DNA from 2 places in the Kocuria sp. CPCC 205235 genome. Region 1 is predicted to be linked to the other one. Evidence: riboswitches for the same ligand, from Rfam matches in the RefSeq annotation. Region 1 holds a riboswitch; the other holds the start of a gene.
The links. A riboswitch is a leader RNA that binds a small molecule or an ion and turns the genes downstream of it on or off. The one in region 1 is predicted to bind S-adenosylmethionine.
Positions count from the first base shown of each region.

Region 1 (4,642 bases):
CGGCAGAGGGCAGGTACGAGGTCACCACGTTGAAGCCCACGCGGCCCTTGGTCAGGTGATCGAGCGTCGCGTACTTGCGGGCCAGGGTGTAGGGCTGCTCGTAGGTCACCGCGCTGGTCACACCGAAGCCCAGGTGCTCGGTCACGGCGGCCATGGCGGAGATCTGCATGAACGGATCGTTCACGGGAACCTGCGCGCCGTCCGACACGGAGGGCGCGGCGGAGTTCTTGTAGATGTCGTAGATACCCACCACGTCCGCCAGGAACAGGGCGTCGAATTTGCCCTTCTCCAGCGTCTTGGCCAGGTTGGTCCAGTACTCGATGGTGTTGTACTCGGTGGCCTTGGACCGCGGATGACGCCACAGACCGAAACTCTGGTGGTCCACGCACGTCATGTCGAAGGCGTTCACGGAAATCCGCTTTTTGCTCATGTGTGCCCCTTTGGGTCGAACTCGACCCGCGCCCCGTGCACCACCTGCGGCGGCCTACTCTGCGGGTCCAGCGCGCTTGTGTGGCGCCGTACTTGCCACATGCGGTGTGCCATGCGGCCCGATCCTCACCTGGGGCACCCCGCTACGGGAGAGGGTTGCCGTCCGACAAGCCAGGGCTGTGCGTCGGAACTCATGATCGTTCTGCGCCCCACTGTACCGTTTCCGTGGCCCCTCCGGCGGCTCGTGAAACATAATGACCGAGCTGATTCACAGTGAGACGATGGTCATATGAGTGATCGCCACGTCAACGATCCGGACCTGATTCGCGAGCTACTCGCGACCCCGGGGCGGTGGGCCATTGTTGGGCTGTCCACCAACCGCACGCGACCCGCGTTTGCGGTGTCCCGCCGGATCCGTGACGAGTTCGGGCAGCAGATCATCCCGGTCAATCTGGCGGGCGAGGACGTACATGGCGAGACGGGCTATCGATCGCTCGAGGACATCCCGGGGCACGTGGACGTGGTCGACTGTTTCGTGAACTCCAGCCGCGTGGGTGAAGTGGTGGATCAGGCGATCGACATTGGTGCCGGAGCGGTGTGGATGCAGCTGGGTGTGACCGATCAGGCCGCTGCCGAACGGGCGAAGGCCGCCGGGGTGAAAGTGGTCATGAACACCTGCCCGCTGATCGAGGCCCCGCGGGTTCTGTAGGGCCCTCGGGTTCTGTAGGTGCGGTGGTTCTGTAAGCGCGGTGTTTCCGTAGGTGCGGTGGTTCCGTAGGCGCAGTGTTTCCGTAAGCGCGATGGTTCCGTAGTCGCACTGGTTCCGTAGTCGCACTGGTCCTGTAATCGAGAGCGCGGCCGGCATTCCCCACGGGCCGTCGACATTAGGGGCAGAGGTTCACGCCCGGACCCCGGTGTTTAGTGCGACCCCCTGCCAAAAATGTCCATGGTCTCCTTTGACGTGCGAACCTCTGCCAGGAATGTTCATTGCCGCCTTTGACGTGCGAACCTCTGCCAAAAATGTTCAGGCACCGCTCGCGGACTCAATTTGCGAGCGCACCCCCCAGAGACGTTGAATGGAACGGTTCCCATCCGGAGCGGCCGAGAGACCTGGCTCGTTGACGTCGCAGCAACCGGTACCCGTGCGGTGCAAGGTGCTAATGCCAGGAGACGATGGAGTTGATCGAGATTACTTCCTTCTCAGACCCTTACTCGCCCACGCCCAATCCCGCGCTGATCTCGGATGAGGCGCGCGAGGAGTTCTGGGCCAAGCAGGCGACCCGTCTGGACTGGGCGGAGCCGTGGCACACGACTCACCGCTTCGACAAGCCACAGAAAATCGGCACGGACGATGACGGCAACGACATCCTCTCCGTCCCGGAGATCGCATGGTTCGAGGGCGGCAAACTCAACGTTTCCTATAACTGCGTGGACCGCCATGTGGAGGCCGGCCGCGGCAATCACGTGGCCCTGTACTTCGAGGGGGAACCCGGGGATCGCCTGGTCTACACCTACGCGGACCTGCAGCGTGAGGTCTCCAAGGCCGCCAACGCGCTGCTGAAACTCGGTGTAGTGAAGGGCGACCGCGTGGTCATCTACCTCCCGGTGATTCCCGAGACGGTCATCATCACGCTCGCGTGCGCGCGCATCGGCGCGATCCACTCCCTCGTGTTCGGAGGCTTCTCCGCCGAGGCCCTCAAGTTCCGCGTGGAGGACACCGGCGCCAAGGTGCTGGTGACCACGGACGGGCAGAACCGGCGCGGCGCCGTCGTCCCCGTGAAGACCAACGCGGACCAGGCGTGCAGCGGCAAGAACGACATCGAGCACGTGATCGTGGTGCGCCGCACCTCGCGACCCGGCCGCATGGATCTGCCGCGCGGAACCCGCGGGCTGCGTTCCAAGCAGGAGGACACCGTGCCGTGGACTCGCGGCCGCGATGTGTGGTGGCACGAGCTGACCGCGGACGTTTCGGACGTGCACGAGCCCGAGGCCTTCGACGCGGAGACTCCCCTGTTCATCATCTACACCTCCGGCACCACGGGTAAGCCCAAGGGCCTGGTGCACACGATGGGCGGGTACTTGGTGCAGACCGCGTACACGCACGCCCTGATGTTCGATCTGCTCCCGGACGTGCCCGATGCCAACGGCGCGCTACGCCCGGACGAGCTCTCCGCCGTGAATGATCCGGCCAAGGTGGATTCGACCGTTCACTGGTGCACCGCCGACCTCGCGTGGGTCACCGCGCACACCTACGAGATCTACGGCCCGCTGGCCAACGGCGTGTCCGAAGTGATTTACGAGGGCACCCCCAACACCCCGGATTACGGGCGCCATTTCGAGGTCATCGAACGCTACGGCGTGACCAATTACTACACCGCCCCCACGCTGATCCGCTCGCTCATGGGCGCTTTCCCCAAGGGCCTGCCGCAGGTCTACAACCTCTCCTCCATCCGCCTGCTCGGGTCGGTGGGCGAATCCATCAATCCCGAGGCGTGGCGTTGGCTGCGCGCACAGGTCGGCCGCGACGAGGTCCCGTTCGTGGACACGTGGTGGCAGTCCGAGACGGGCTCGTGCGTGGCCTCACCGCGTCCGCACGACCCGCAATTCGCGCCTCCCGGCACGTTCGACGACGCCGCTCCGCACACCTCCCTGAAGCCCGGAAGTGCTACGCGCGCCGTCCCGGGTATCTCGGTGCGCGTGCTCGACGAGTCCGGCGAGCAGGTGGGTCCCAACCTGCAGGGCTTCGCCGTGGTCGACAAGATCGGCCCGTCCATGGCCCGCACGGTGTGGGGCGATCCGCAGCGCTATCTGTCCTCGTACTGGTCGGCCTACGGCGAGCGCGGCTGGTTCCTCGCCGGTGACGGCGCGCGCACCGATGACGAGGGCGACCTGTACATCCTGGGTCGCGTGGATGATGTGATCAACGTGTCCGGGCACCGGTTGTCGACCATCGAGATCGAGTCCGCGCTGGTGACTCACCCGCACGTGGTCGAGGCCGGCGCGACCCCCATCAAGGATCCCGTCACCGGACACGCCGTTCTGGCCTACGTGGTGCTCACGGCGGACGCGCAGTCTCTGTCCGCGGATGAGGTTCGAGAAGAACTCCGCGCCCATGTGGCGCAGGAAATCGGCCCGATCGCCAAACCCCGCGAGGTCATCGCCGTGCCGGATCTGCCCAAGACTCGTTCGGGTAAGATTACTCGTCGCCTCTTGACCCAGCTCTACGAGGGGCAGACCTTGGGCGACCGCTCCTCCTTGCAGAATGAGGAAGCGCTTGACGCGATCGCCGAGGTCCTGGCGACGCGCGAATAAACGTGGGCTGAGCAAGGAAAAGCGCTGAGCGGCGTCGTCGGGCCGGAGGGGTTGAACCGGCCCGACGATTTCAGCGGAGCAAGATCATCCTCCGGATGAACACGATCAGGACGATCCCCATGGCCGCGAGCGGTAACCACATCAGGTCCACGCTGAGGATCCCGAGCCAGCCGCCCACCATGATGGCCAAAATGGCCGCCATGCCGGCCACGATCCACACCAGCATCTGGACGGCGTTCTTGTACTGGCGCTGCACGTTCTCCCGGGTGAGGGTCACAGGGAAGTTGAAGATCCGCGGGTATCGCGTCAGCACTCCGCAACCGATCGTCAGCAGACTCAGCAGTACGAGGATGACGGCGGCTTCCTGGAGAGATCCTTCGCGGGTCACGTCGCCGGTGAAGTCGTAATGGAGGGCGAAGTCGCCCTGGGCTCCGAAGGACCGCAGGAAGAAGTACACCGGCAGCGCCACGGCCGCGATCATGCTGACCGCAAGGAGCACCTTGTGGAACGGATCCAGCGCAAAGTTCGGTTGAGGCCGCTCGCTGAAGGTCGTGAGGGGTTGATCGCCGCCGGGGTCCTGGGCATGGCCGCGAGTGCTTTGCCGCGGGTCGTCACCTGAATCAGTCATCCAGCGCTCCTAGTCATCACCTGGTTGCTCCTGATCTTCCAGGCTACGGCTAGGCAACGTTCGACAACTCCCTCGAGCGTTGGAAATCCGCCCCCGCACCAGGGGGATTGAGTTGTTCGTTACTTCCCGGGGCGCTCGTACTGATACTTGCGCGCAGAACTCTTAGGATGATTCAGTGATGAATCCCGCCGCTCAGCCCCCGACGGTTACCCCCGACTCCACTCCCAAGCCCAGCGCGTGGGAAGTGATGTTCAAGGACGCCACCAACGCCGA
Region 1 is NZ_JAVKPR010000001.1:168,745-173,386, forward strand. Features, by position in the region: gene RF638_RS00805 (LLM class flavin-dependent oxidoreductase) at 1-430, opposite strand, end outside; SAM riboswitch class IV at 514-628, opposite strand; gene RF638_RS00810 (CoA-binding protein) at 719-1,138, shown strand; SAM riboswitch class I at 1,515-1,609, shown strand; gene RF638_RS00815 (AMP-binding protein) at 1,603-3,741, shown strand; gene RF638_RS00820 (hypothetical protein) at 3,812-4,369, opposite strand; gene RF638_RS00825 (succinate dehydrogenase cytochrome b subunit) at 4,548-4,642, shown strand, end outside.

Region 2 (4,642 bases), on a different contig from region 1:
CACCCGCCCCGTACGACTCGTCAATCCACTCCAGGACCAGCCCGTGCTCAGTCACACGGATCACGCGGGGTACCGATAACTCGGACGGCGCCGCTGCTCGGAGCGCTTCGAGCCCGGCAGCCTCTAACTCCAGCACCCCGGCGGGCGCATCGAGCATGGTCTTAGCGAATACCGGCCCGTCGGAAGTCTCCAGCCGGTAGGCCGCCGCGGTGTCACCACCGCTCAGCGAATCCACACGGGTGACATCGAGGCCGGCAGTGAGGTCTTCTGGCAACTGATCCATATTTCTTCTCTACACCATTTCGGACAGTGCTCACAGGCTCTTTCCCTAGGCTTAATTCATGCAGCTACAGGACAAAGTGATCATTGTGACGGGTGGCGCCTCCGGTATCGGAGGCGCCTTGAGTCGAGTGTTGGTGCGCCGGGGCGCGAGCGTCGTGGCTGTCGACATCAATGAACAAGCCGGCCAAAAGCTCGAGTCGGATGTGGGCGAGAGTCTGGTCTTCGTGGCGGGTGACGTCTCGCTCGAGGAGACCGCGCAGGCTGCGGTGCGGACCGCCGTCGAACGCTTCGGGCGTCTGGATGCCCTGGTCAACAACGCGCACGCATCCAAGCAAGCCATGTTCCTGGACCTGGACGAGGATGCCTGGGCACTGTCCTTCAACACCGGCCTGCGCGCCACGCGCCAGTTCATGAAGGCCGCACACTCGGAACTGGCCAAGCAGGGCGGTTCGGTCATCAACTTCGGATCCGGTTCCGCAGTAAGTGGTCAACCGACGCAGGCCGCGTACGCCTCTGCGAAGGAAGCGATCCGCGGTCTCACCCGTGTGGTCGCCAACGAGTGGGCCGGGGACAGCATCCGCGTCAACGCCGTGATGCCCATTGCGCTGACCGAAGGCGTGGCCCAGTGGAAGGAAGCCTTCCCGGACATGTACCAGAAGTCGCTGGGCAACATCCCATTGGGACGGTTCGGCGACCCCGAGGAGGATGTCGCCCCGCTGGTAGCCTTCCTGGCCTCCGACGACGCCCGCTTCATCACGGGCCAGGCGATCGCCGTGGACGGCGGGGCCACCAAGCTCTACTAAGCCTTCCTGGCTTCGATGAATGCCATCGGTGGCGGCTCGTCTCCGGATCGCCACCGATGATGTTCAAGAAACATCTGTCACGAGGCTGATGCGTAGGTTCTGACCGGAGATACTCGATACATGTCACCCGAGCAGCCCCCTGCCTCTGTCGATCTGCCTGCAACCCATACCGCTCCCGTGGTGATCACCGGGGCTACGTCGGGGCTGGGCCTCGCAACAGCCCGGGCCATGGCGAAGCAGGGAATCCCTCTGATTCTGGCAGTTCGGAACATGGCTAAAGGTCAAGAAGTGGCGGCAGCTCTTTTGCGGAGCGGCCTCCGCGTAGCCGTCCGGCGACTGGACCTCGCGAACCTTGCCACCGTGAAATCTTTCACGGACGGGCTCATCGAGGACGGTGTGATCCCCCGCGCCATCATTTGCAACGCGGGGGTTCAGACATTCGATCGGTTGCAGCGCTCCGCGGATCAGTTCGAGCTGACCATGGCCACCAATGTGCTGGGCCACGTCGCTCTGCTCGACCCTCTACTGAGCCACATGGCTCCCGGTTCCAGGGTCATCACGCTGGGCAGCGAAACTCATCGCGGTGGCCTCCGAGCCTTCGGCTTTCCGGGTGCGCGCTGGTCGAACATGGACGAACTTCTGTCGCCCACGGAACCCGCGCCCCATGCCAAGGACAACGGCCTGGTGCGCTACTCGACCTCCAAACTGGCGTGCATCGCCATGGCCTACGAGGTCGACGAGTCCTGGGCCGCTCGTGGTATCCGGGCCGCGAGTTTTGACCCCGGCCTCATGCCGGCCACCGGCTTGGCCTGCAAATACCCGAACATTGTGCAGAGGATTTATGCAGTGGCCGCGCCACTGATTGCTCGACTTCCGGGTGCCAATTCGGTCAAGATCTCGGCCGAGAATCTCGCGTGGCTGGCCACCTCACCGGAGGCGGAACCGCTCATGGGTTGTTACGTCGCAGCCCGAAAACCACGCAAGAGCTCACCTTTGAGTTACTCCCCCTGACCTGCGAAAAGACGTCTGGGAGACGAGTCTTGAACGCGCCAACATGGCGCGGAGAAACAGCACGGACTGACCCGTTCCGTTTCCGGGATGTGACTTGCACCGCCAAAACTTTGTGCTAATGTCTCTCGCAACAAGGATCATGAGTCCCGGTGTAAAGCTCTGGCTAACCGGGCGGCAACCCTCCAGCACGTAGCGGGGTGCCCCAGATGACGATCCGGCCGCCGCGCACCCGCACGGCGAGCAAGTACGGCGCACGGAGAAACCTCCGGCGTCCCGAACCGCCGGAGGTATTTTTATGCCCGCCCTGTCCACACCCCAGGTCTCGGAGCAGACCGTCGCCACGGGGCCACCCACGGGAACGTCGTGGTTGGTGCGCAGGCCGCGCCGCGAGTCTTTGATCTCGTTCGAGGTGTTCCCGCCGCACCCCACGCGCGATCCGGAAGCCGTGTGGCGCAACATCGACGCGATGGCCTCCGCCGGTCCCGATTTCTTCTCGGTCACCCACGGTCACTCCGGCACCAACGGTGTCTCCCGCGAGACGCTGCGGCACTTGCTCAAGCAGACCAAGACCCCTGCGGTGGCCCACCTCACGTGCGGTGGCACCGATCGCGCGGGTCTGGATCGCGCCGTCGAAGATTTGCTCGACGACGGCGTCCGCGACCTTCTCGCCTTGCGTGGCGATCCGCCCGTGGGCGGCGGTGAGTGGGTGACTCATCCGGGTGGCTTCGATCGCGCATCGCAACTGGTCGAGTTGATCCGCGAGGTCGAGGAACGAAAGTTCGGTGCCTGCGAGCGCCCCGGCAAGCGTCCGGTCTCGGTTTCGGTGGCCTGCTATCCGGTGGCAGCGAAGGGCCGCGATTTCGAAGCGGACCTCGCTGCGCTGTGGGACAAGCAAGAAGCCGGGGCGGATTACGCGATCACCCAGGTGCTCTACGACGCTCAGGACTATGTGAGGTTCCTGGAGCGTGCGCGCTCGGAAGGCATCCACCTGCCCATCATTGCCGGCCTGGTTCCACTGACTGACATCAAGCGTTTGGGCCGCATGACCGAGCTGACCGGAGTTCCGATCCCCGAACGGATCACCAGCTTCCTGAACACCGAGAGCCCAGCCGAGCTACGCCGCAGGGGCATCGCGGCAACGCTCACGCTGATCGACGAGCTATTGGATTTCGGCTGCCCCGGTCTGCATTTGTTCACTTTCAACCGCCCGGATGCGCCTTTAGCCATCCTCGATCATCTCCGGGTGCGCGATGCCGCCCGACAATTTCGCGGGGGTATCACCGCGGCCTGACCGCCGCACGTCAGTGGCCGTACCACGGTCACGACAGCGCCCGCACTTCCCTTCCGACAGAACCTTTTGGCAACGGTCTCAGTGACCGTGGCTTCCCACAACACACCCTTTTATCCTCAGGAGCACCCCGAATGACTGCCGTTTCCAAGACTTCGTTCCCCGCCGCGACCATCCTGGGCTACCCCCGGATCGGCCCCGATCGTGAACTCAAGAAGGCGCTTGAGGCCTACTGGTCCAAGCCCGCCGAGAACCCCGCCCAGTCCGTTCTGGACACTCTGACCCAACTGCGCGAGCGCACCGTTCGCCACCTCAGCGGCCTCGGTCTCACCGACGACGCTTCGATCCCCTCCGACACGTTCGCGGTGGACCAGACCCTGGACACCGCCCTTGCCCTGGGCGCGGTTCCGGCCCGGTTCCGCGCGGACGGTTTCCGCCCCGCAGCCCCGGACACCCCGCAGGGCATTGAGCTGACCACCGCGCTGTCCCGCGGAACCGATCACCTGGAACCGTTGGAGATGACCAAATGGTTCGACACCAACTACCACTACTACGTTCCCGAGATCGGCCCGGACACCCCGCTGTCCGCGCACCCGGAAAGCCTGATCGAACGGTTCGTGACCGCCCGTGAGACCACCGGCGCCATCACTCGCCCGGTACTCGTGGGACCCGTGACCCTCTTGCTGCTGGCCCGCCCGGAAACCACGGATGCACCGGGCACCCAGCCGTTTGACCGTCTCAATGACGTGGTCGACCTCTACATTCAGTTGCTCACCGCGCTCAAGGATGCGGGCATCCCATGGGTCGAATTGGACGAGCACGCCCTGGCCGCCGAAGGCTGGGACGTTCCCCGCGAAACCATCATCGAGGCGCTGGCCAAGGCCTACACCCGTCTGAGCTTCCCCTCCAACCGCCCCGACATTCTGGTTGCTGTCGGTTACGGGGATGCGGGTGAGGACGCCCAACTCGCCCTTGCCGCGACCGACATCGAGGCCCTCGCCATCGACCTGGACCGCGGCAGTGAACCCGGTGGGGCCGCACTCGAGGCGTGGGGCGAGCGACCGCTGGTGGGCGGCGTCGTCGGCGGTCGTACTGTGTGGCGCACTGATCTGGAGAAAGCCTCGGAAACACTGGACCGCCTCAAAGAGGCAGCCGCGGGCCGCATTACCGTGGGCACGGCGACCCCGTTGCTGCACGTCCCGCACGATGTGCAGCGTGAAACCGCCCTCGACCCGGACGTCAAGGAATGGGTCGCGTT
Region 2 is NZ_JAVKPR010000002.1:291,164-295,805, forward strand. Features, by position in the region: gene RF638_RS02825 (fructosamine kinase family protein) at 1-283, opposite strand, end outside; gene RF638_RS02830 (SDR family NAD(P)-dependent oxidoreductase) at 342-1,085, shown strand; gene RF638_RS02835 (SDR family NAD(P)-dependent oxidoreductase) at 1,206-2,096, shown strand; SAM riboswitch class IV at 2,232-2,349, shown strand; gene RF638_RS02840 (methylenetetrahydrofolate reductase) at 2,392-3,387, shown strand; gene metE (5-methyltetrahydropteroyltriglutamate--homocysteine S-methyltransferase) at 3,519-4,642, shown strand, end outside.
Region 2: linked by a shared signal. The riboswitch ahead of RF638_RS02840 (methylenetetrahydrofolate reductase) and the one ahead of RF638_RS00815 (AMP-binding protein) in region 1 are both predicted to bind S-adenosylmethionine.